Salinivibrio kushneri: one gene and its partners. The protein of the gene in region 1 interacts with the protein of each later gene in a pairwise test. Links are inferred from orthologs where the notes say so. Each region holds a gene or a part of one and is shown in the gene's direction. Other genes may lie near its edges. The genes, in order: accC, cysM and ribD.

The links.
Region 2: the proteins of accC (region 1) and cysM interact in binary tests that used the Escherichia coli proteins (3 or more experiments, as listed by UniProt). The link is inferred for Salinivibrio kushneri from one-to-one orthologs.
Region 3: the proteins of accC (region 1) and ribD interact in binary tests that used the Escherichia coli proteins (3 or more experiments, as listed by UniProt). The link is inferred for Salinivibrio kushneri from one-to-one orthologs.

Annotation. Positions count from the first base shown.
Region 1 is NZ_CP114588.1:2,603,403-2,611,071, forward strand. The notes cover bases 2,504-5,463. They hold accC (acetyl-CoA carboxylase biotin carboxylase subunit), read left to right. Parts: upstream 2,504-3,291; coding sequence 3,292-4,635; downstream 4,636-5,463. Other genes in these bases: aroQ (type II 3-dehydroquinate dehydratase), read left to right, coding at 2,504-2,796; accB (acetyl-CoA carboxylase biotin carboxyl carrier protein), read left to right, coding at 2,823-3,281; N8M53_RS11970 (methyl-accepting chemotaxis protein), read right to left, coding at 4,744-5,463. In the rest of the region: acs (acetate--CoA ligase), read left to right, coding at 51-2,000; more of aroQ, read left to right, coding at 2,341-2,503; more of N8M53_RS11970, read right to left, coding at 5,464-6,375; prmA (50S ribosomal protein L11 methyltransferase), read left to right, coding at 6,617-7,504. UniProt on the Escherichia coli protein: This protein is a component of the acetyl coenzyme A carboxylase complex; first, biotin carboxylase catalyzes the carboxylation of the carrier protein and then the transcarboxylase transfers the carboxyl group to form malonyl-CoA.
Region 2 is NZ_CP114589.1:54,883-62,515, reverse strand. The notes cover bases 2,392-5,315. They hold cysM (cysteine synthase CysM), read left to right. Parts: upstream 2,392-3,370; coding sequence 3,371-4,261; downstream 4,262-5,315. Other genes in these bases: N8M53_RS13160 (FAD-dependent oxidoreductase), read right to left, coding at 4,334-5,315; cysP (thiosulfate ABC transporter substrate-binding protein CysP), read right to left, coding at 2,392-3,125. Also shown: N8M53_RS13185 (sulfate/molybdate ABC transporter ATP-binding protein), read right to left, coding at 1-309; sulfate ABC transporter permease subunit CysW, read right to left, coding at 313-1,221; sulfate ABC transporter permease subunit CysT, read right to left, coding at 1,231-2,067; more of cysP, read right to left, coding at 2,121-2,391; more of N8M53_RS13160, read right to left, coding at 5,316-6,034; N8M53_RS13155 (YgaP family membrane protein), read right to left, coding at 6,045-6,236; N8M53_RS13150 (ArsR/SmtB family transcription factor), read left to right, coding at 6,435-6,773; N8M53_RS13145 (efflux RND transporter permease subunit), read left to right, coding at 6,895-7,633. UniProt on the Escherichia coli protein: Two cysteine synthase enzymes are found. Both catalyze the same reaction. Cysteine synthase B can also use thiosulfate in place of sulfide to give cysteine thiosulfonate as a product.
Region 3 is NZ_CP114588.1:2,076,344-2,084,028, reverse strand. The notes cover bases 3,905-6,880. They hold ribD (bifunctional diaminohydroxyphosphoribosylaminopyrimidine deaminase/5-amino-6-(5-phosphoribosylamino)uracil reductase RibD), read left to right. Parts: upstream 3,905-4,815; coding sequence 4,816-5,946; downstream 5,947-6,880. Other genes in these bases: ribBA (bifunctional 3,4-dihydroxy-2-butanone-4-phosphate synthase/GTP cyclohydrolase II), read left to right, coding at 6,625-6,880; N8M53_RS09795 (riboflavin synthase), read left to right, coding at 5,952-6,614; nrdR (transcriptional regulator NrdR), read left to right, coding at 4,370-4,819; glyA (serine hydroxymethyltransferase), read left to right, coding at 3,905-4,187. In the rest of the region: purL (phosphoribosylformylglycinamidine synthase), read left to right, coding at 1-1,206; glnB (nitrogen regulatory protein P-II), read left to right, coding at 1,357-1,695; N8M53_RS09815 (YitT family protein), read right to left, coding at 1,799-2,416; more of glyA, read left to right, coding at 2,937-3,904; more of ribBA, read left to right, coding at 6,881-7,685. UniProt on the Escherichia coli protein: Converts 2,5-diamino-6-(ribosylamino)-4(3h)-pyrimidinone 5'-phosphate into 5-amino-6-(ribosylamino)-2,4(1h,3h)-pyrimidinedione 5'-phosphate.

The DNA of each region.
Region 1 (7,669 bases):
CATGACATGGAAGCGCCGCGTGGAGCATCGCGGACACGAGGAGAAACAGGATGAGCGATAGTCACGTATACCCCGTCATGCCTTCAATTGCACAAAAGGCACACGCGGATGAAGCCAAGTATCAAGCACTCTATCAGCAGTCAGTGACCGACCCAGAAGGCTTTTGGCGTGAGCACGGGCAAATTCTTGATTGGATGAAGCCTTATACCAAAGTCAAACACACCTCGTTTGATACCGGCCACGTGGATATTCGCTGGTTTGAAGATGGCACACTCAACGTCGCAGCCAACTGCATCGATCGCCACCTCAACGCACGAGGCGATCAGGTGGCCTTGATTTGGGAAGGCGACGATCCAAAAGACGATGCCACGCTCACCTACAACCAACTCCACCAGCAGGTATGCCAGTTTGCCAACGTATTAAAAGACAACGGCGTAAGAAAAGGTGATGTGGTGTGCCTGTACATGCCAATGGTGATGGAAGCGGCGGTCGCGATGCTGGCCTGTGCCCGTATCGGTGCGGTGCATACCGTAGTGTTTGGTGGCTTTTCTCCCGAAGCACTGGCAGGCCGGATTATTGACTCCAATGCCAAAGTGGTGGTGACAGCTGATGAAGGGATACGTGGTGGTCGTGCGGTTCCCCTGAAGAAAAATGTCGATGATGCCCTGGCAAACCCTAAAGTGAAATCGATTGAAAAAGTGGTGGTGTACCAACGTACAGGGGGAGACATTGACTGGCACAATCATCGTGATGTTTGGTGGCACGAGGCTGCCGCAAAGGTGTCAGACAACTGCCCCGCCGAAGAGATGAAAGCCGAGGACCCTTTGTTTATCCTGTATACATCGGGGTCAACAGGCACCCCCAAGGGCGTGCTGCACACCACCGGTGGGTACTTGGCCTACGCGGCGATGACCTTTAAGTATGTTTTCGATTATCAAGATGGCGAGGTATTCTGGTGTACCGCCGATGTCGGCTGGATTACCGGTCACAGCTATCTCGTCTATGGCCCGCTTGCCAATGGCGCAAAGACAATCTTATTTGAAGGCGTCCCGACTTATCCAAGCACGGCACGAATGAGCGAAGTGGTCGATAAGCACCAAGTCAATATTCTTTACACCGCGCCCACAGCGATTCGCGCATTGATGGCAAAAGGCAACGAAGCGGTCGCTGGCACTCAACGCGATTCACTGCGGATCATGGGCTCGGTGGGTGAACCCATCAACCCAGAGGCTTGGGAGTGGTACCACAGCACCATAGGGAACCAAGCCTGTCCGATTGTCGACACCTGGTGGCAAACAGAAACCGGCGGGATCTTGATCACCCCGCTCCCCGGCGCCACTGCGTTGAAGCCAGGCTCAGCAACCCGTCCTTTCTTTGGCGTACAGCCTGCTTTGGTCGACAATATGGGCAATATTCTCGACGGTGCCACCGAGGGTAACCTCGTGATGCTTGACTCGTGGCCCGGACAGATGCGTACCGTATTTGGCGACCATGACCGCTTCGAACAAACTTACTTCTCCACCTTTAAAGGCATGTACTTTACCGGTGACGGGGCTCGTCGTGATGAAGATGGGTATTACTGGATAACCGGCCGTGTCGATGATGTCCTCAATATCTCGGGACACCGTATGGGGACGGCAGAGATCGAGTCGGCGCTCGTCGCATTCGATAAAATTGCCGAAGCAGCGATAGTTGGTGTGCCACACGATATCAAAGGCCAAGCGATCTATGCGTACATCACCCTTAATGCGGGTGAAGTGCCCAGCGCCGAACTCCACAAGGAAGTCAAAGAGTGGGTACGTAAAGAAATTGGCCCGATTGCGACACCCGATTTCATCCACTGGACGGATGCTCTGCCTAAAACCCGTTCAGGAAAAATCATGCGTCGTATTCTGCGCAAAATCGCCACCGGTGATACCGGCAGCCTTGGCGACACCTCCACCTTGGCCGATCCTAGTGTGGTCGATAAGCTTATCGCAGAAAAAGAAAGTGTGGTCTAACCCTAACGAAAGATTGCTTAGCAACCTTTGCCGCCTTCGGGCGGCTTTTTTGATCCCCGACACAGGGTAAACGGAACTCTTTTCATCCCCGGCAATCACACAAAAAGTAGGGACATGAAGTATTACCCTGCTTCAAACCGCCCGTCACCCACCATTTTGTGATAGCAAAAAGACAAAGTGTGCTGATTAGACCAGTATTTTGCTGCGATTTGCGCTGAAGTCTCTATAATTGCTGTCAGTAGGGAAAAATTTGCATGGTATGCACCGTCATAACATGCCCACTGGCTGGAATCCGCATTAAGCTGCACAATTACAGCGAATAGGAGAAGTAAGCGTCAAGATGTCTACAAGAAACCAAGTTTTAGTTTTAAATGGCCCAAACCTTAATTTGCTTGGCAAACGTGAGCCCGAGCATTACGGTGCCCAAACCCTCAGCCAAATCATGGCGGGCTTAGAGGCACAAGCCGCTACCTTGGGTCTCAGTCTTGAACACTTTCAATCCAATAGCGAAGCTAGCCTCATTGATAAAATCCACCAAGCGATGGAGACCGTGGACTTTATCATTATCAACCCAGCAGCACTGACCCATACCTCTGTCGCCCTGCGTGACGCTCTATTAGGGGTCAACATCCCTTTTATCGAAGTGCATTTGTCGAATGTGTACGCGCGTGAGCCCTTCCGGCATCACTCGTACTTTTCGGACAAAGCCGTCGGGGTGCTCAGCGGCTTTGGTGCTGATGGTTATGAATTCGCCTTAACAGCGGCCGCGCGTCATTTAGCGTTTGCGGCTGAGTAAAACAAAACATAAAGAAGAGACCTATCATGGATATCCGTAAGATTAAGAAACTGATCGAGCTTGTTGAAGAGTCTGGCATCTCCGAGCTAGAGATTGCTGAAGGCGAAGAGTCCGTTCGTATCAGTCGCTCTTCCCCTGCTGCGCCTGCGCAAATGGTTGCCCCGCAATACGCGGCACCAGCAGCGCCTGCACCAGCGCCAGCCGCCCCTGAAGCATCGGCAGCGGAACCTGCAAGCGCACCAAAACCGAGTGGGCATCAGGTTCTTTCACCGATGGTCGGTACCTTCTATCGTGCACCAAGCCCAGAGTCGTCACCTTTTGTTGAAGTGGGCACCCAGGTCAATGAAGGCGATGCCCTGTGTATTGTCGAAGCGATGAAGATGATGAATCAAATCCAAGCCGACAAGAGCGGTGTGGTCAAAGCGATTCTATGTGAAGACGGTCAGCCCGTTGAATTCGACGAACCACTCGTGATCATCGAATAAGCGAGGGCGCATGTTAGATAAAATTGTTATTGCTAACCGCGGTGAAATTGCACTGCGCATTTTGCGTGCGTGCAAAGAGCTGGGGATTAAAACCGTCGCGGTGCACTCGACCGCTGACCGCGATCTTAAACACGTGTTGTTAGCCGATGAAACCGTATGTATCGGCCCTGCACCAAGTAACCAAAGCTACCTGAATATTCCTCGCATCATCAGCGCCGCTGAAATCACCGGTGCGGTGGCGATCCACCCAGGTTACGGGTTCCTATCCGAAAACGCTGACTTTGCCGAGCAGGTTGAGCGTTCAGGGTTTGTCTTTGTCGGCCCCAAAGCTGACACCATCCGTTTGATGGGCGATAAGGTGTCGGCCATTGAAGCGATGAAAAAAGCAGGTGTCCCCTGCGTCCCTGGTTCAGACGGCCCGCTAGGTAGCGATCAGGAAAAAAACAAAACCATCGCCAAACGTATTGGCTATCCGGTGATCATCAAAGCATCCGGTGGCGGCGGTGGCCGAGGTATGCGTGTGGTGCGCTCTGAAGCAGAGCTTATCGATGCGATTGCGATGACTCGCGCCGAAGCCAAATCTGCATTTAGCAATGACATGGTTTACATGGAAAAATTCCTTGAGAACCCTCGCCATGTCGAAGTGCAGGTCTTAGCCGACGGTCAAGGCGGTGCGATCCATCTTGGTGAACGCGACTGCTCGATGCAGCGCCGTCACCAAAAGGTCGTTGAAGAAGCACCAGCCCCAGGTATCACTGCTGAAATGCGTAAATTCATTGGTGAACGCTGCTGTCGCGCGTGTGTTGAGATTGGTTATCGCGGAGCGGGCACCTTTGAGTTCTTATATGAAAACGGCGAGTTCTACTTTATTGAGATGAACACCCGCATTCAGGTCGAGCACCCCGTCACCGAAATGGTGACCGGCATTGACCTGGTCAAAGAGCAACTCCGCATTGCGGCAGGTCAGCCACTATCGTTCACCCAAGACGACATTCAAATTCGCGGCCACGCGGTGGAGTGCCGGATTAACGCTGAAGATCCAGAGCGCTTTATCCCCAGCCCAGGCAAGATTGAACGTTTCCACTCGCCTGGCGGGATGGGCGTGCGTTGGGAGTCACACGTGTACGCGGGCTATCAAGTACCGCCCCACTATGACTCCATGGTCGGCAAGCTTATCTGTTACGGTGAGAACCGTGACGTCGCGATTGCACGTATGCGTAACGCCTTGGCTGAAACCGTGATTGATGGTATTAAAACCAACATCCCTCTCCAGCTCGATATTATGAACGACGAGCACTTCCAACACGGTGGTGCCAACATTCATTATCTCGAGAAAAAGCTCGGCTTGTCGTAATCATGCCGTTGGCTATAACCAAGGCCACGCCACCAAAGCTAGCAACCAAACCGCCGTTAATCGGCGGTTTTTTGTCCCTGCTTTAGTGAGATTGTCACGCGAGGGAGCTTAAACCTTGGCAGGCCTTTTATCTCCCACCTGGCCGGCCAGTTTAAAATCATTCAAGGTATCTTTTAGATACAGCGATTGACTCATCAGTTGCGCCGCAATATCTGCCGTTTGCGTGGCCTGCTCACTGGCTGTGTGACTTTGTCCGTTTATTTGTTCCACCGACTCACTCATGTCTTTGGTCACATTGGCCTGCTCGCCCGCCGCGGTGGCCACTTCACTGCCCATCGATTTCACTTGATTGACTTTCTCAAAGATGTCGGCCAGCACCGCGCGAGACTCCGCCACCACCGCTAGGGTTTCTTGCGCCATTTGGTTGTTACTGAGCACCCGCTCAGATGAATGATGAATGCCGGTCTGTAAGCCCTCAAGCATGGCTTTAATGTCACACGTCGCCGCTTGTGTACGCTGAGCGAGGTTTCTGACTTCATCAGCAACCACAGCAAAGCCTCGCCCTTGCTCACCTGCTCTTGCTGCCTCAATGGCCGCGTTTAAAGCCAGTAAGTTGGTTTGCTCGGCAATCTCACTGATGGTTTGCGTCACTTTGGTGATTTTTTGACTCTCCTCTGCACTGGCTTGAATCTGTGAAATGGTCTGCTCAAGCTCATCGATAAAGGCGGTCATACTGGTGGTCGCACGGCCGACCACATCAGCACCATCGCTGGCACGTCCTTGGGTAACGGAGATAATGTCGGCCGTACGATTCATGTTTTGCGCCACTTGCTCAATCGTGGCACTCATTTGCGTCATCGCACTGGCAACATGCGTGATCTGTGACGACTGTGTGCTCATATTGTCTTGCACACTGCGGCCGCGCGCCGCCAGATGATCCGCATGCGCGAGGAGCACTTGCGTATTCTCTACCACTTGCCCAATGATCGCACCAAAACGTGCTTTAACCATCCGGTAATTGTCGTTGAGCTCCCCCAGCTCATCATGGCGAACGGGCTCATCGCCAGAGACAAGGTTACCGGAGGCCAGATGCTTTAATGCCTCACTCGTGTCTTTAATAGCGCCAATCACACGCGTTTGCACCGTCCACGTCATGCCCACGGTGATAAGCAACACGGCGGCCAGCATGCCAACCAAATAAGGTTGCCCCTGATTGAGCGCCAGCCCCATGCCCAAAGTGCACAGCATCAGCACCAACCCGCAACAAAGATGAAAAAACCAACGCAACTGGATACGCTGCAACAAAGGCGCGTTAGGTAAAGGGCGGGAGGGATCTTGTCTTAGTGTTTGATAAAGCTTTTCAGCGTCTGTCACCTCATCGCGGCTTGGTTCACTGCGCACCGATTGATACCCGACAATCTCCCCCTCTTTGACCACCGGCGAGACAAACGCATTCACCCAATAATGGTCACCGTTTTTACAGCGGTTTTTGACCATGCCACGCCAATTTTTACCTGCCTTAATGGTCTGCCAAAGGTCCTTGAACGCGGCCGGTGGCATATCAGGGTGGCGCACAATATTGTGGTCGCTGCCAATGAGTTCGTCGCGGCTATACCCACATATTTCGATAAAGGCATCGTTGGCGTATTGTATTTTGCCATTGAGATCGGTTTTCGACACCAGCTCCCCTAATCCATCAAATCTCACCTCTTTTTGTGTCACTGGGCCTGTGTCTCTCATTCTCCAAATCCTTTGTTAACCATGACTATAGGGAGCAAAACCGCCTTATTTGCTCATCGCTGCGGAGCAATAATGTAATCAATAGCCATAACAAATAAAGGGCTATTTGCATAAAACCCGCACTGACTTGCAAAAAATTCCACTCATGCTTAATGCTCATCATGCTGTCATCATCTTGTGCAGCGGGCACAGTATGGATCTGATAACATCGCCCTATTCCTTTTCCGACACGAGACATACCATGCCTTGGATCCAACTCAAACTGAATGCAACGTCTGACAACGCCGAAGCGATTGGCGACCTGCTAATGGAAGAAACGGGCGCCCTATCTGTCACTTTCTTAGATGCCAAAGACACACCTGTCTTTGAGCCCTTACCCGGCGAAACCCGCTTATGGGGCGAGACAGATATTATGGCCTTGTATGATGCACAGGCTGACATGAGCGATGTTTTAGCCATCATAAGCGCCAGCCCACTGCTCGCTGATGACTTTGCGTATAAAGTAGAGCAACTGGAAGACAAAGACTGGACCCGGGCATGGATGGATAACTTTAAGCCCATTCAATTTGGCGAGCGATTGTGGATCTGCCCAACCTGGTGTGAGGTGCCTGATGACAATGCAGTGAATGTGATGCTCGACCCAGGCCTCGCCTTTGGCACCGGTTCACACCCAACCACTGCACTGTGCTTGGAATGGCTTGATAGCCTAGATCTAAGCGGCAAAACCGTGATTGATTTTGGCTGTGGTTCCGGCATTCTCGCGATTGCCGCCATCAAACTGGGCGCCGAGCGCGTGATTGGTATTGATATCGACCCCCAAGCGCTACTGGCGTCCAAAGACAACGCGGAGCGCAACGGTGTGGCAGACCAACTTCATCTTTATCTTCCTAAAGACCAACCGGCCGATCTCAAAGCCGATGTGGTGGTGGCTAATATTCTTGCCGGGCCGCTTCGTGAACTCTCCGGGGTGATCAAAGGCCTCATCAAACCCGGCGGTCAACTGGCGATGTCTGGCGTGCTAGAAACTCAAGCGGATGATGTGGCGAACCATTACCGTGACACGCTCACTATCGACCCGATCGTCGAGCGCGAAGAGTGGTGCCGCGTAAGTGGCGATTTGCCCGCTTAAGCCGCTCACTAACGTCCGTAAAGCCTGACCCGCTCGCCACACCAGTGCGTCAGGCTTATACAATGAGCATACCGAACTGCTTGATTAATCAGCGAAACGCCACAGATACAAAAAGTGCTGTAAAAATCAAGCCATCAATGCTCAAATATTGTCCTTTTCAGATGC
Region 2 (7,633 bases), on another replicon or contig:
TGGCATCACTTGCAACCCAAAGGCGATGTTCTCTGCCACCGTCATATGTTTGAACAAGGCGTAGTTTTGAAAAACAAACCCGACACGGCGATCCCGCACATGGACGCGGGTGACATCGCGCTCGCCAAATAAGATCTGGCCGCTGTTACTGCTTTCTAATCCGGCAATAATGCGCAATAACGTGGTTTTACCGGAGCCTGAGGGGCCAAGCAGTCCCATCATCTCGCCTTGCTCTATAGTAAGTGATAACGGCGATAACGCTTGGAACTGGCCAAAGTGTTTAGTGATGTTGTTCAGTTGAATACGCATGGCTTACGGCTCACTTTGGTTCGTTTGTAAGGTTAAGCGGGCAGGCGTTGACGCACTGCTTTCATCCATCGTCGCGGTACTGGCGTGTGCACGGTGTTGACGCCATTCCACCAAGGCTTTCAATGCCAAGGTAGCGAGTGCCATAAAGGCAAGTAATGACGCACAGGCGAAGGCTGCTTGAGTTTGGTAATCTTCGTAAAGAAGCTGTACCTGCAAAGGCAGGGTATTGGTTTGACCGCGAATGCTGCCAGACACCACAGCGACCGCGCCAAACTCGCCGATGGCACGGGCATTAGTCAAAATGACCCCGTAGATGAGAGCCCACTTAATATTGGGCAAGGTGACACGGCGAAAAAGCTGCCACCATGATGCGCCTAACACCACGGCTGCTTCTTCTTCCGCTTGCCCTTGCTGCTGCATGAGCGGGATCAGCTCGCGGGCGACGAAAGGGCAGGTAACAAAAATAGTGACTAGCACAATGCCGGGTAGGGCAAACATCACTTGAAGGTCATGCTCAAACAGCCACGCGCCTAGCCAGCCGTTACTGCCATACAGCAGCAAATAGAGTAAGCCTGCGACCACGGGCGATACGGCAAACGGGATATCAATCAAGGTGGTGACCAGTTTTCGTCCCGGAAATTGGAAACGGGTGACCGCCCATGCCAACATCACGCCAAATACTAGGTTAATGGGTACCGTGAGAACGGCCACTAATAAAGTGAGGCCAATCGCGTGGCGGGTATCCGGCGCGAGCAAGTGTTGGAAGTAACTGGCGATACCATCCGCGAAGGCGATGGAAAAAATACTCACCAGCGGCACAACCAAAACCAGCGCCACGAGCAGCAGCATAAGCGCGATTAAACTGCGCCTGATCCATGGGGTGTCACCAATTCTCACCGAGTTTGTGCTCATAAAGCGTCCTTACCGCCCGTGAATACGTTTTAGATAACGGCCTTGCCAAAGGTTGATGGCAAACAATAACGACAGCGATGCCATCAAGATCACCGAGGCAATGGCACTCGCCGCTGGGAAATCAAACTCTTGCAAGCGAACAAAGATCATCAGCGACGTGATCTCGCTGACGTAGGGCATATTGCCAGCAATAAAAATCACCGCACCGAATTCACCCAGACTGCGGGTAAATGATAAGGCCACACCCACTAATAACGCCGGTTTGATGGTCGGCAGAATAATCCGCCAAAACACCGCACCGTCACTTGCCCCGAGCACAGTGCCCGCTTCTTCTTCCTCTTGGGAGATCTCTTCCAACACGGGTTGGACGGTACGTACCACAAACGGCAAGCTGGTAAACATCATGGCAATCACGATCCCAAGCGGCGTGTAGGCAACTTGGATACCGACGTTGGCAAGCACACTGCCTATCCAGCCGTTATCGGCGTATAAGGTGGCGAGCGTGACGCCGGCAACGGCGGTGGGCAGAGCAAACGGCAAATCAACCAGCGCATCGACGAAGCGTTTGCCTACAAAGTCGTATCGCACCAGCACCCACGCAAAGAGTAGGCCAATCACACCGTTTAATAATGAGGCAATCAGCGCCGCACCGGCCGTGACTTTATAACTGGCGACAATCCGTGGGTCAGTGATGGCAAACCAGTATTCTTGCCATGTCATTTGGCTGGTCTGCATGATAAGGCCGCTGGCCGGTAACAGCAGAATCAAGCTGATGAACAGCAAAGACACGCCTAAACTGATGCCAAATCCGGGCAGCACGCGCTGCTGACGTGCTGCCCAAGGCATTGATTGGCGTTGATACGATAGCGATGGCATAGCGTCTCAATACCTAGAAAGAATTAACGGCGTTGCAGTTGGTCGAGTTTTCCGCCACTGGCAAAGTGCGTTTTCATGGCCTGGTCCCAACTCCCTGCGATAGCTTCCACGGTCAGCAATTCGACTTCAGGGAAACGATCGGCATTGTCTTTGACCACGTCAGGGTGATGGACACGGTAGTTAAAATCGGCCAATAAGCGCTGTGCTTTTTCACTGTATAGGTAAGACAGATACTCGGTTGCCAACTCAGTGGTGCCGTTGCGTTTGGCGTTACGCTCTACCACGGCGACGGGGAACTCAGCCAAAATCGAGGTTTTAGGCACCACAATATCGTACTTGTCGCTACCATATTGCTGGCGGATATTGTTGACTTCTGATTCAAAGGTGACCAGCACATCGCCAATGCCACGTTCAACAAATGAGGTGGTTGCGCCGCGGCCACCGGTATCAAACACCGCCACATTGGCGAGAAGCTGTTTCAAAAATTGGTCTTGTTGCTCGGTGTTGTTTTTTCCGAACGCCTTTTGCGCATAACCGAGTGCGGCAAGATAGGTATAACGCGCATTACCGGAGGTTTTTGGATTCGGGAAAACAGAAGCAACGTCGTCCTTGGCCAAATCATCCCAATTTTCAATATTCTTTGGGTTGCCCTTGCGCACCAAAAACGCGGTGGTGGAGTAGTACGGCGAGCTACTGTTGGGGAAATTCTCTTTCCAGTTTTTGTCGATCAACTTGCCGCGATCGTACAGCACCTGCACATCCGTGACTTGGTTGAAGGTGACAACATCCGCTTGCAGCCCTTGCATGATGGCGCGTGCCTGCGCCGAGGATCCACCATGCGACTGCTTAATGGTCACCGACTCTCCGGTTTTTTCTTGCCAGTGCGCCGCAAACAGTGGATTGTAATCAGCAAAAAGCTCCCGTGCGATGTCGTAAGATGAATTCAAGAGGGTTTGCTCGGCGGCAGATACCGGCGCCGCGCTGGTGGCAAGCAAAGCCGAAAGAGCCAGAGTTTTGAATACCTTCATTGTAAAAATCCTTGATGGCCGTTTGTTGCTGTTATCAGCAAAGAAAGTTGGGATAGGTCACAGAATAAAAGCAATCGAAGGGAATAAAAAACAGTTTAAATATAACCATTTTGTATATGTTAGTGAAAAAATGTCTGCGTGTCGCACATAGCCTCCTTGTAGGATATGGCGATAGACAGTGCCTTACGCGGTGTTGAAAGCACCCATCAGGCAGGCAATTCATGAAACATGCAGAGGTAAGCAACGTGGCTGATTTCCCCACGCTTGAAGATTATGTGGGTCAGACCCCTTTGGTGCGCTTGCAGCGCCTAGCCGCAGCGACAGGCAGCACTGTTTTGGTCAAACTCGAGGGCAATAACCCGGCCGGTTCGGTGAAAGACAGACCCGCACTTAATATGATCGTGCAAGCAGAAGCACGGGGAGATATCCAACCGGGCGATACCTTGATTGAAGCGACCAGTGGCAACACTGGGATCGCGCTGGCGATGGCAGCGGCGATTAAAGGCTATCGACTGATTTTAATCATGCCTGAAAACGCTACACAGGAGCGCAAAGATGCCATGCGAGCCTATGGCAGTGAGCTTATCCTCGTCTCTCAAGCGGCGGGGATGGAAGGCGCACGCGATTTAGCTTTATCCATGCAGGCACAGGGTAAGGGCAAAGTGTTGGATCAGTTTAATAACCCGGATAACTGGCAGGCGCACTTAACGGGTACGGGCCCAGAAATTTGGCAACAAAGCCAGCAACAAATCACCCACTTTATCGCCAGCATGGGCACCACAGGCACCATTGTGGGAACCTCAAAGTACCTAAAAACGCAAAACCCCGCGATTAAAACCATTGGCTTACAGCCTACCGAAGGGAGTGCGATCCCTGGTATTCGGCGCTGGCCGGCTGAGTATTTACCTGGCATTTATACCGACGAGCATATCGACGAGGTGATGGACATTTCTGAGCAAGATGCGAAAGAGACTGCGCGCGCCCTCGCCAGAGAAGAGGGTATATGTGCAGGTGTTAGCTCGGGTGGCGCGGTGTTTGCGGCCCTGCAAGTCGCGAAAGCCGAACCCGGCTCTGTGGTGGTGGCCATTGTTTGCGATCGCGGTGATCGTTATTTGTCGTCGGGACTGTTTTCATAAACGCTGACCAGCAGGTATAAAAAAGGTGACCCAAGTCGGGTCACCCAGTTTGATGTGAAAGCAGTGATCGCACTATGCCTTGGCAAACTTGTAGGTGCGATAGCCCCCAATTAAGTTGCGAGCTTTAAAACCATGATTGACCAGTTGGCGATAGGCGACATTGCCTCTGAGGCCGACTTGGCAGTACACCACAATTTCTTTGTCTTTCGGTAGTTCATCGATGCGTCCACGTAGTTCGTCGACCGGAATGTGCACATCGCCCTCAATCAACTGACCGTTTTCGCGCTCTGGCGCATTGCGCACATCGAGTAGCACTTGCTCGTCGGAGAGGTTGTCTACCTCATCAAAGTGGATCGGCGTTGCGTCACCTTTAAGAATATTGGTGGCCACAAACGCCGCTTGGTTAATCACATCTTTGGCACTGCCATACGGCGGCGCGTAGGTGAGCTCGAGATGTTGGAGCTGCTCAACGGTCATGCCAGCACGCTGTGCCACGGCCATGACATCAATGCGTTTATCAATACCGTCTTTACCCACGGCTTGCGCGCCTAAAATCGCACCGGTATCCGGAGCAAACAGCAGCTTAAATGAGACAACCTCTGCGCCAGGATAGTAACCGGCATGACTGGCGGCGTGGACATACACTTTTTGGTAATCGATGTCAGCGTGCTTAAGTTGTTTCTCATTTTGGCCCACTGACGCCACCGCGAGATCAAACACTTTGCAGATGGCGGTGCCTTGGGTGCCGAGATAATGCTCAGTGCTTCCTAGCATGTTGTCAGCGGCCATCCGCCCTTGACGGTTCGCCGGACCCGCCAGTGGCACTAATGTTGGTTTATGGGTCACAAAGTCAATCTCTTCCACTGCATCGCCGACCGCGTAAATATCGGGATCTTGGGTTTGCAGAGTACTGTTGACGACAATGCCGCCTTTTTCACCAATGGCAAGCCCCGCTTGTTGCGCCAGCGCGACTTCAGGCTTAACCCCAACCGCCATGATCAAAAGTTCGGTATCCAGTTTGTCGCCATTATTGAGGGTCAGACGTAAAGCGCCTTCCAGATGCTGAGGCTCACTGGGCTCGCCGGCATCATCACTGGCAACATGCGTGGTGGGAATAAACTCGGCGGACTCCAGCGCGGTACCTAGGTGTAAATCCACCCCGTGATCGCGAATGGTTTGATGGACAAATCCCGCCATTTCTCGGTCAACCGGCGTCATCACCTGATCGGCCATTTCCAACAGGGTGGTTTTAATCCCGCGTTGATGCAGCGCTTCCATCATCTCAAGACCAATAAAGCCCCCGCCGACGACAGTCGCATGGCTGGGATTATTCATATCAATGGTATGCAAAATCGCATCCATGTCTGGAATATTGCGGAGCGAGTGGGTTAGCGGGTTATCTAAGCCAGGAATAGGCGGCATGATCGGGGCCGCGCCTGGGCTTAATAGCAATTTGTCGTAGCTTTCTTGGTAGTCGCTGCCATCGGCACGGGTGACGGTGACGGTTTTGGCCTCGCGGTTAATCGCAGTGACCGTACTGTTGATGCGCACGTCCACATTAAAGCGGGCGCGGAAACTGTCCGGGGTTTGCAGCAAGAGTTTACTGCGGTCGGTAATGTCACCGCCGATATGATAAGGCAAACCACAGTTCGCGAACGAGACGTAAGGGCCCCGTTCGAACATGATGATTTCGGCTTCTTCACTTAAACGACGGGCGCGAGCGGCGGCAGAAGCGCCACCGGCGACGCCGCCAATAATCACGATTTTGGTCATTATGACTCCATTAAGCGTTGCTGAGTCCAAGTTTTTTCAGGAAAAAGGCAGCCGGACAAATCCCTGTAAACGCACTTTGGATCAGGTTTACGCCAACGAAGACGGTTAGCCAAACAAATTGGCTGTGAACTGTGAGGGTAAGCACGACAGAAAGTAGCACCATCATGCCAGCGATTACGCGTACGCCATTATCAATTGTCATAGCAAGACTCCTTTGCATCCTCTATACGATTACCCGACAGACCGAACCGCTTTGGCTCGAACGCCTTCAGTGTTTGTCGGCACTCGGATCACTCTAGAAGTTATATTTAGAAAAGTCTAATAATAATTTATCTAAATTAGAATTGACTAAATAAAATGCCGCGCTAAGCTATGCGTATTGACGAAAGAGGAGTGGGCGATGGCAGAGTCAACGGTGCCGTTTGAGGCAGAAAGCGTACCGGATATGGACATCAGTGCCATGCGAGAGCAAGCGTCTCTCGTGGCGACCATGTTGAAAGTGATGGCCCATCCTGAGCGATTAATTGTGCTATGCCAGCTTTTGGCGGGAGAGATGTCGGTGGGGCAATTGTTGCAAGGGTCGCGCCTGAGTCAGTCCGCGTTTTCTCAGCACCTTAGCGTGCTTAAGCGGCATCAACTGGTCAAGGTACGTAAGTCATCGCAGCAGGTGTTTTATCAGCTCAATGACCCCAACGTCGCGGCGATTATCGCTACCTTACAGCGGCTTTATTGTGCCTGATGAGTCTGAATCTGAGAGGTCAGCACATATTCATCGCCAGTCAATGCGCTAAGTTAATTAACATTCAGCGTTTTTACCTATCGTTTTCTTGTCGTTACTGTCATCAGCCAAAGGATCGAATATGCGAGATGCTCAGCCACAAGGTCAGCTGATCACCCGAGTGATGAACAGCTTCTTCCCGCCCATTCTCATTGTGCTCGCGCTGTTGGTGGGCGCGGCGGCACTGTGGCTCACTCCCAAAGAAGAAGATCCGCAAATTGTGGTGCCAATGGCGGATGTGGTGGTGCAAGCGCCCGGTTTGAGTGCCCCGCAAGTGGCAAAGCAGGTGACGCAGCCTCTGGAGAAAAAAGTCAGCCAAATTGACGGGGTGGAGTATGTGTATTCCACCACTCAAGCAGGATCTGCGTTGGTCACGGTGCGTTTTTACGTGGGTGAAGATCGCGAGTCGGCCTTGGTGAAGCTATATAACAAGCTTTATGCCAATCAAGATGCGATCCCAGCCGCGGTGAGCGAGTGGGCGATTAAGCCGGTAGAAATTGATGATGTACCAATTGTGATTGCGGCGCTGCGTAGCGACAACCCTGATCAGCTCGACCATTATGCGCTGCGACGCATTGCCGAGCAGGCGACCTTGGATCTTAAAGCCCTTCCCGAAACCAATGCGGTGAAGGTGGTGGGCGGCGTGCCGCGTCAGGTGTTGGTCACGCTCGACCCTGCCGCCATGGCTAGCTATCAGATCAGTGTGTCTGATCTCACCAATGCCTTTTCGTTGAGCCATCAAAAGCGTGATGTCGGGGATATTCAGCATCAGGGTGAGCGCTATTTATTAAAAACCGGCCAGTGGTATCAAAGCCTTGAGG
Region 3 (7,685 bases), 530 kb from region 1 along the record:
TTGGCGGAAATGGCGTTTGCCGGTCACACCGGTATCGACGTAGATATCGCCCGTTTAGGCGACGATGCCTTGTCGGTGCTGTTTAACGAAGAACTGGGCGCGGTGATCCAAGTGGCAGCGCAAGATCTCGAGCGTGTTAATGCGGTGTTGGATGAACATCAATTAACCGCATGCAGTCACCTAATTGGCGGCCTAAGTGATAGCGATGAGATTATCTTGCGTCACGGTGAGGCGCCTATCTATCACGCCAGTCGCCAGCACCTGCGTCAGATTTGGGCTGAAACTACCTACCAAATGCAAGCGCGTCGCGATAATCCGGACTGCGCTCGTCAAGAGTTTGACGCCAAGCAGGCGGCCGATCCTGGGTTACACGCCAGCCTGAGTTTTGATGTGCACCAAGATATTGCTGCGCCATATATCGCTACCGGTCAACAACCGACGATGGCTATTTTGCGTGAGCAAGGCGTGAACTCGCATGTGGAAATGGCCGCCGCCTTCGATCGTGCTGGCTTTAACGCTGTGGACGTTCATATGAGTGACATTCTCTCAGGACGCGTCAGTTTGGACGGTTTCCAAGGGCTGGTGGCCTGTGGTGGTTTCTCTTACGGTGACGTGTTAGGCGCTGGTGAAGGTTGGGCGAAATCAATTCTGTTTAACAGCCGTGCACGCGATCAATTCAGTGACTTCTTTACGCGTGAAGACACCTTGGCACTTGGCGTGTGTAATGGCTGCCAGATGCTATCGAACCTGCATGAACTGATCCCAGGCGCCGCACACTGGCCACGATTTGTTCGTAACGAGTCGGAGCGCTTTGAAGCGCGCTTTAGCATGGTGGAAGTGCAATCAAGCCCCTCCGCCTTCTTTGCTGGGATGGCGGGATCACGGATGCCCATTGCGGTATCGCATGGTGAGGGACGCGTTGAGGTGCGTGATTCAGAACATCTGGCGGCTATTGAGGCGTCAGGCACGGTGGCGCTGCGTTACACCGATAATCACGGCCAGCCAACACAAGTGTATCCTGCCAACCCGAATGGCTCACCAGATGGCATTACCGCGCTGACCACTGAGTCGGGCCGCGTCACTATTATGATGCCGCACCCTGAGCGGGTATTCCGTACCGTCGCTAATTCTTGGCACCCCGATGATTGGGGCGAAGACAGTGCGTGGATGCGTATGTTCCGCAACGCACGAGTGACCCTAGGTTAACCGCGAAATAGGATATCAGCCGCCATCGTTTGGCGGCTTTTTCGTGTTATGCGTGAATCGATGGATGATTTTTTATCCTGCTGCGATACAATTTGAGCTAAACACTTGATCCATCAGGACCGGCCAGCGGCCAACGAGAGGGATAACGGAATGAAAAAAATTGAAGCCATCATCAAGCCATTTAAACTCGATGACGTACGCGAGGCGCTCGCAGACGTGGGTATTACGGGGATGACCGTCTCAGAGGTCAAAGGCTTTGGCCGTCAAAAAGGCCACACTGAACTGTATCGTGGCGCCGAATATATGGTCGACTTTCTGCCTAAGGTGAAGCTTGAAGTGATCGTCAGTAACGATGTAGCCGAGCAATGTGTGGATACCATTATTGATACCGCACAAACCGGTAAAATCGGTGATGGCAAAATCTTTGTCTTTGATGTTGAGCGCGTGGTGCGCATCCGTACCGGTGAAGAAGACGAAGAAGCGATTTGATACGCGCTATAAGCGAATACGAGCAGTAGCAAAAAGCCAAGCATCGTGCTTGGCTTTGTTGTTTTGCGCCGTGTTGTTAGATTGATTGGCGTTGAGAGGTCGCTCAAGCGCCGGGGTTAGCAGGATGCGCCTGATAGCGCCCGGGCTTATGATTCATCGCCAAGACTAAATTGAGCACAATCGCGCCAACCACCGACCACATCAAGAGATTGAGGTCGATGAGGAAGAAAGATAACGCCAGGATGGTGCAGTCGATGCCCATTTGCAGTTTTCCTGCCGAGATCCCAAACTTGTCCTGACAATAGAGCACCAAGACGTTAAAGCCGCCCAAGCTGGCATTGTGACGGAAGATCATCAACATGCCGACGCCCATCAGCAAGCCACCTATGACCGCGCAATAGGCGGGAGCCAGCCAGGTGATTTGAAAAAAGTAGGCAATATGATCGGCCATCACCGATACCGCACCACCGGCGAGTAGGCTACGCACAGCAAAGCGCGGGCTCATACGAAACCAAGCCATTAAATAAAACGGGCAATTACACAGAAAATACAAAGTACCGAACGATAGGTCTGTAAACTGGCTGACCAACAAGGCAAGACCTGTGGTTCCGCCGGTTAATAGTCCGGCTTGTTGCAAAAAAAACACCCCCTGGGCGACTAAAAACGCGCCTGAGGCGATAGCAATAATGTCTTCTTTAAAGCTGTGTTGATACTGACTCACACGGCTTCTCCCTACTTATTAGCGTGACAACAACAAAACGAGATAACAACAAAAAGGCCGCCAAAACCCAGCGGGCCGGCGGTAAAAAAGTTAATGGGATAATCGGGCGCGGATTTTATCGCCAATTGGCGTTAAGAGAAAGCCGGCTAGGTAAATAACTTGATTGCAGGATGTCAGCATTATGATACTTAGCTGTAAAACCTTTACACCTTGCGTGCTCGGTATCGTTCTTGTGCTGCGATTGCTGGGAAAGAAAAAAGTGTGGCACAGGCTACCTGACAGGATGGATTTTTTGTAGAATAGCAAACGCAGTCATGGCGGTAACGGAAACGTTTGCGTAAAGTGGCTGTAATCAACAACTTTCCTTGGCTTAATCGCTTTGATTTGTCATGTTAAGGCGACTAAGCCAAGGGGTGATCGAAGCCATCACACCAGCACTCGTTTTTGCTAGGGGCCTTGAAAGCGCCCTAGCATTCGGTTTTGGGGTTATTGCCCGCCAATGTTAAGTCAGGAGAGACAAATGCTAAAGCGTGACATGAATATCGCGGACTATGATCCAGCGCTGTTCGCCGCCATTGAAGAAGAAACGGCTCGTCAGGAAGAACACATTGAGCTGATCGCGTCAGAAAACTACACCAGCCCACGCGTGATGGAAGCGCAAGGCTCTCAACTGACCAACAAGTATGCGGAAGGCTACCCAGGTAAGCGTTATTACGGCGGCTGTGAGTACGTAGATAAAGCAGAATCGCTCGCCATTGAGCGTGCGTGTGAGCTGTTTGGTTGTGAGTATGCCAATGTGCAGCCTCACTCAGGCTCACAAGCGAACAGTGCGGTATATATGGCGCTGCTAAACCCGGGAGATACGGTTCTAGGTATGAGCTTGGCGCATGGTGGTCATTTAACTCATGGCTCGCCGGTCAACTTCTCTGGTAAGCATTACCATGTGATCCCGTATGGCATTGATGAAGCCGGTAAGATCGATTACGAGCAAATGGAGCAGCTGGCCCTAGAGCATAAGCCGAAAATGATCATCGGTGGCTTTTCTGCCTACTCACAAGTGGTCGATTGGAAGCGCATGCGTGAAATCGCTGATACAGTCGGTGCATGGTTGTTGGTGGATATGGCGCATGTCGCAGGTCTGATTGCTGCTGGCGTATATCCTGATCCATTGCCACACGCGCATGTAGTGACGACCACTACCCACAAAACCCTGGCGGGCCCTCGCGGTGGTTTGATCTTGTCGAATGCCGGTGAAGATATCTACAAAAAGCTCAACTCTGCGGTGTTCCCAGGTGGCCAAGGTGGCCCTTTGATGCACGTGATCGCGGGTAAAGCCGTCGCGTTTAAAGAAGCGATGGAGCCTGAGTTTAAGGCTTACCAAGCACGCGTGATTGATAATGCTCGCGCGATGGTCAAAGGCTTCCAAGCTCGCGGTTACAAGATAGTATCAGGCTCAACCGATAATCACCTGTTGCTGGTTGACCTTATTGATAAAGACATTACCGGGAAAGAAGCGGATGCAGCACTGGGCGCGGCCAACATCACTGTGAACAAAAACAGTGTGCCGAACGACCCACGCAGTCCGTTTGTTACCTCAGGCATTCGTGTGGGCACCCCTGCGATTACACGTCGTGGCTTTACCGAGCAAGACGCCGAGCAGCTTGCCCACTGGATGTGTGATGTCTTGGATAACATCAACAATGAGCAAGTGATTGCCGAGACCAAAGAAAAAGTCCAAGAGATTTGCCGTCGCCTGCCTGTGTATGCCTAATTATTGGCACGAAAATGAATAGGTTATAAGGCGCCTTCGGGCGTCTTTTTTGTTTTTATCGACATGATGTGCCCCACTGGCTTTGTTTAGCACACAAAACCACCATAAAGTCCTCTTCGATAGGCTTTTTCATCGCTACAAATCGGTTACACTAGCAAGACGATATTGAGGAGGCGACGCTCATGCACTGTCCATTCTGTGGTGCTACCGACACCAAAGTGATCGATTCTCGTCTTGTGGCTGATGGTCACCAAGTTCGCCGTCGCCGCCAGTGTTTGGCGTGCGCAGAGCGTTATACCACGTTCGAAACGGCGGAATTAGTGATGCCACGGGTGATTAAGACCAACGGCAACCGAGAACCGTTTGACGAAGAGAAATTACGTGGCGGCATTCAACGCGCGTTAGAAAAGCGCCCAGTGAGCGCGGATGACATTGAAAAAGCGATCAACAGTATAAAGTCACGTTTGCGTGCCACCGGAGAGCGCGAAATTGGTTCTGCCATGGTGGGAAACTTAGTCATGGAAGCGCTCAAGGAGCTCGATAAAGTGGCTTATATCCGCTTTGCCTCTGTGTACCATAGTTTTGAAGACATTCGTGAATTTGGCGAAGAAATCGCACGGTTGCAAAAATGAGTCAAAGCGAACGCGATAACACCATGATGACGCGCGCGCTAGCGCTTGCCGCTCAAGGGCGCTTTACCACGACCCCGAATCCCAATGTGGGCTGTGTGATTGCGCATGGCGACGACATTGTTGGTGAAGGATTTCATCTTGCTCCCGGCGGGCCACATGCCGAGGTACACGCTTTAAAGGCGGCGGGGAAACGCGCGCAAGGGGCAACGGCTTACGTCACCCTAGAACCTTGCTCTCATTACGGTCGCACACCGCCGTGTTGCGATGCCTTAATTGCCGCTAACGTCAGTCGCGTGGTGTGCGCCATGCAAGACCCCAACCCTAAAGTGGCTGGACGTGGTATTGCACGGTTAAAAGAAGCAGGCATTGAGGTGGTTGTGGGCGTGATGGCTGAACAGGCAAAAGCGCTGAACCCTGGTTTTATCAAACGCATGCAAACTACAATGCCGTATGTTCAGCTCAAATTGGCGGGAAGCCTTGATGGGCGCACGGCATTGGCGAATGGGCAAAGTAAATGGATTACCGGTGAGCCCGCGCGCGCCGATGTGCAAGCATTCCGCGCGCAAGCCGGCGCTATTTTATCAACCAGTGCCACGGTGCTTGCCGATGACCCTAGCCTGAATATTCGCAATGGCCAGCTTCCTGATGACATCCTCGATACCTATTCGCAGCCATCCTTGCGTCAGCCCACACGAGTGATTTTGGATAAAGACAATAAAACCTCTCCTGATGCGACGGTTTATCAGCTAGAGGGCGACGTGATCCGTGTTGTTGATGCGCCGAGTCATAAAGTGTGGCCGGACAACGTTCAAGAGTGGGTGATGCCAGGTGCATCATTGGCTACGGTTCTGCGCGCTCTGGCCGAGCATGATATTGATAAGGTGTGGGTGGAAGCGGGCGCGAGGCTGGCAAGCAAGCTGCTGAGTGAATCTTTGGTGGATGAGCTGATTGTCTACCAAGCGCCGGTATTATTGGGGGCTGATAGCCGTCCTTTGGTCGCATTGGGTGGATTAGAAACGATGGACGACGCGCCGCGTTTCCACTTTAACCAGGTAAAGACTGTCGGTGACGATGTCCGCTTACGGGCGAGCCTCTCTGAGCACGCTGTGATCACGCAAGAGTATTAAGAACGATGTTTACTGGAATTATTGAAGCGATAGGGCGCGTACAAACCCTGAGCCGTCGAGGACAAGACGTTATCTTGACGATCGACAGCGGTGAGCTTGATCTCTCGGACGTCAAACTGGGTGACAGTATCGCCACCAACGGAGTGTGTTTAACCGTGGTCGCATTGAGCGCAACCGGTTACAGCGCGGATGTCTCTTCCGAAACCTTGGCACGTTCGTCGCTGGGCGCCTTGTCAGTGGGAGATAGCGTCAACCTTGAAAAAGCCATGCTACCCACTACCCGCTTTGGCGGCCATATGGTCTCCGGCCATGTAGATGGTCTGGGGGAGGTGACGTCCGTTAGCCAAACGGGTCGCGCCTGGGAGTACTGGATTGCACTACCGGCTGAACTCGCCAAATATGTGGCATTGAAAGGCTCTATCACGGTGGATGGTATCAGTTTGACAGTGAACGAAGTGAATGGCGGCAATATCAAACTCACTATTGTGCCGCACACCGCCGAGCAAACCACTATTCAGCACTTTGCACCCGGGCGCAAGGTAAACATCGAAGTCGATGTCATCGCCCGTTACCTCGAGCGGTTGATGCTCGGTGAGAAGGCGGCTGAACCGACACAATCAGCGGGTATCAGTCTCGACACATTGGCCCGTTCCGGTTTTTTGAAATAAGGATCCCAAGATGGCAATTAGTAGCGCTCAAGAAATCATTGACGATATCCGCCAAGGTAAAATGGTAGTGTTGATGGATGACGAAGATCGCGAGAACGAAGGCGATTTGATCATCGCGGCAGAAGCCGTGACCCCAGAAGCGATTAACTTTATGGCCACGCATGGCCGAGGATTGATTTGTTTGACGCTGACCCAGCAGCGCTGCCAGCAACTTGGGTTACCTTTGATGGTGTCGGACAATAACGCGCAATTTTCCACTGCGTTTACCGTGTCGATTGAAGCGGCAGAGGGGGTAACCACTGGCATTTCGGCGGCTGACCGTGCGCGCACCGTGCAAGCCGCGGTTACCCGCGACGCCAAAGCGGCTGACTTGGTGCAGCCAGGACATGTCTTCCCCTTGATGGCGCAAGAAGGGGGGGTACTCACCCGTGCTGGCCACACCGAAGCGGGGTGTGACCTGGCCCGTTTAGGTGGCTATAGCCCAGCGTCTGTGATTGTTGAGATCTTGAATGAAGACGGCACGATGGCACGTCGTCCAGACTTGGAAGTGTTCTGTGACAAGCACGGCATCAAGCTGGGTACCATTGCCGATTTGATTGAGTATCGTAACCTCAACGAAACCACCATCGAGCGGGTCGCGTCGTGTAAATTGCCGACGGAATTTGGTGAGTTTGATTTAGTCACCTACCGTGACACCATTGACAACCAAATCCATTATGCGATGTGCAAAGGCGAGGTGAGCGCTGATCCCACCTTGGTCCGTGTCCATCTGCAAGACACCTTTACCGATGTGCTCCAATCTGATCGGACGGCTGAGCGCAGCTGGAGTCTGACCCGCGCGATGCAAAGGGTTAGCGATGAAGGCGGGGTGTTGGTGATTTTGGGGAAAGAAGAAACCAGCGACGCTATTATCAACAAAGTGAAAGCGTTTGAAGCGCAAGATAAAGGTGAGAAACCCGCCGGTGCAAAATGGCAGGGGACCTCTCGCCGAGTGGGGATTGGGTCGCAAATACTGGCGGATCTTGGTGTCAAGCAAATGCGCCTGCTGTCGTCCTCGACCAAGCGTTATCA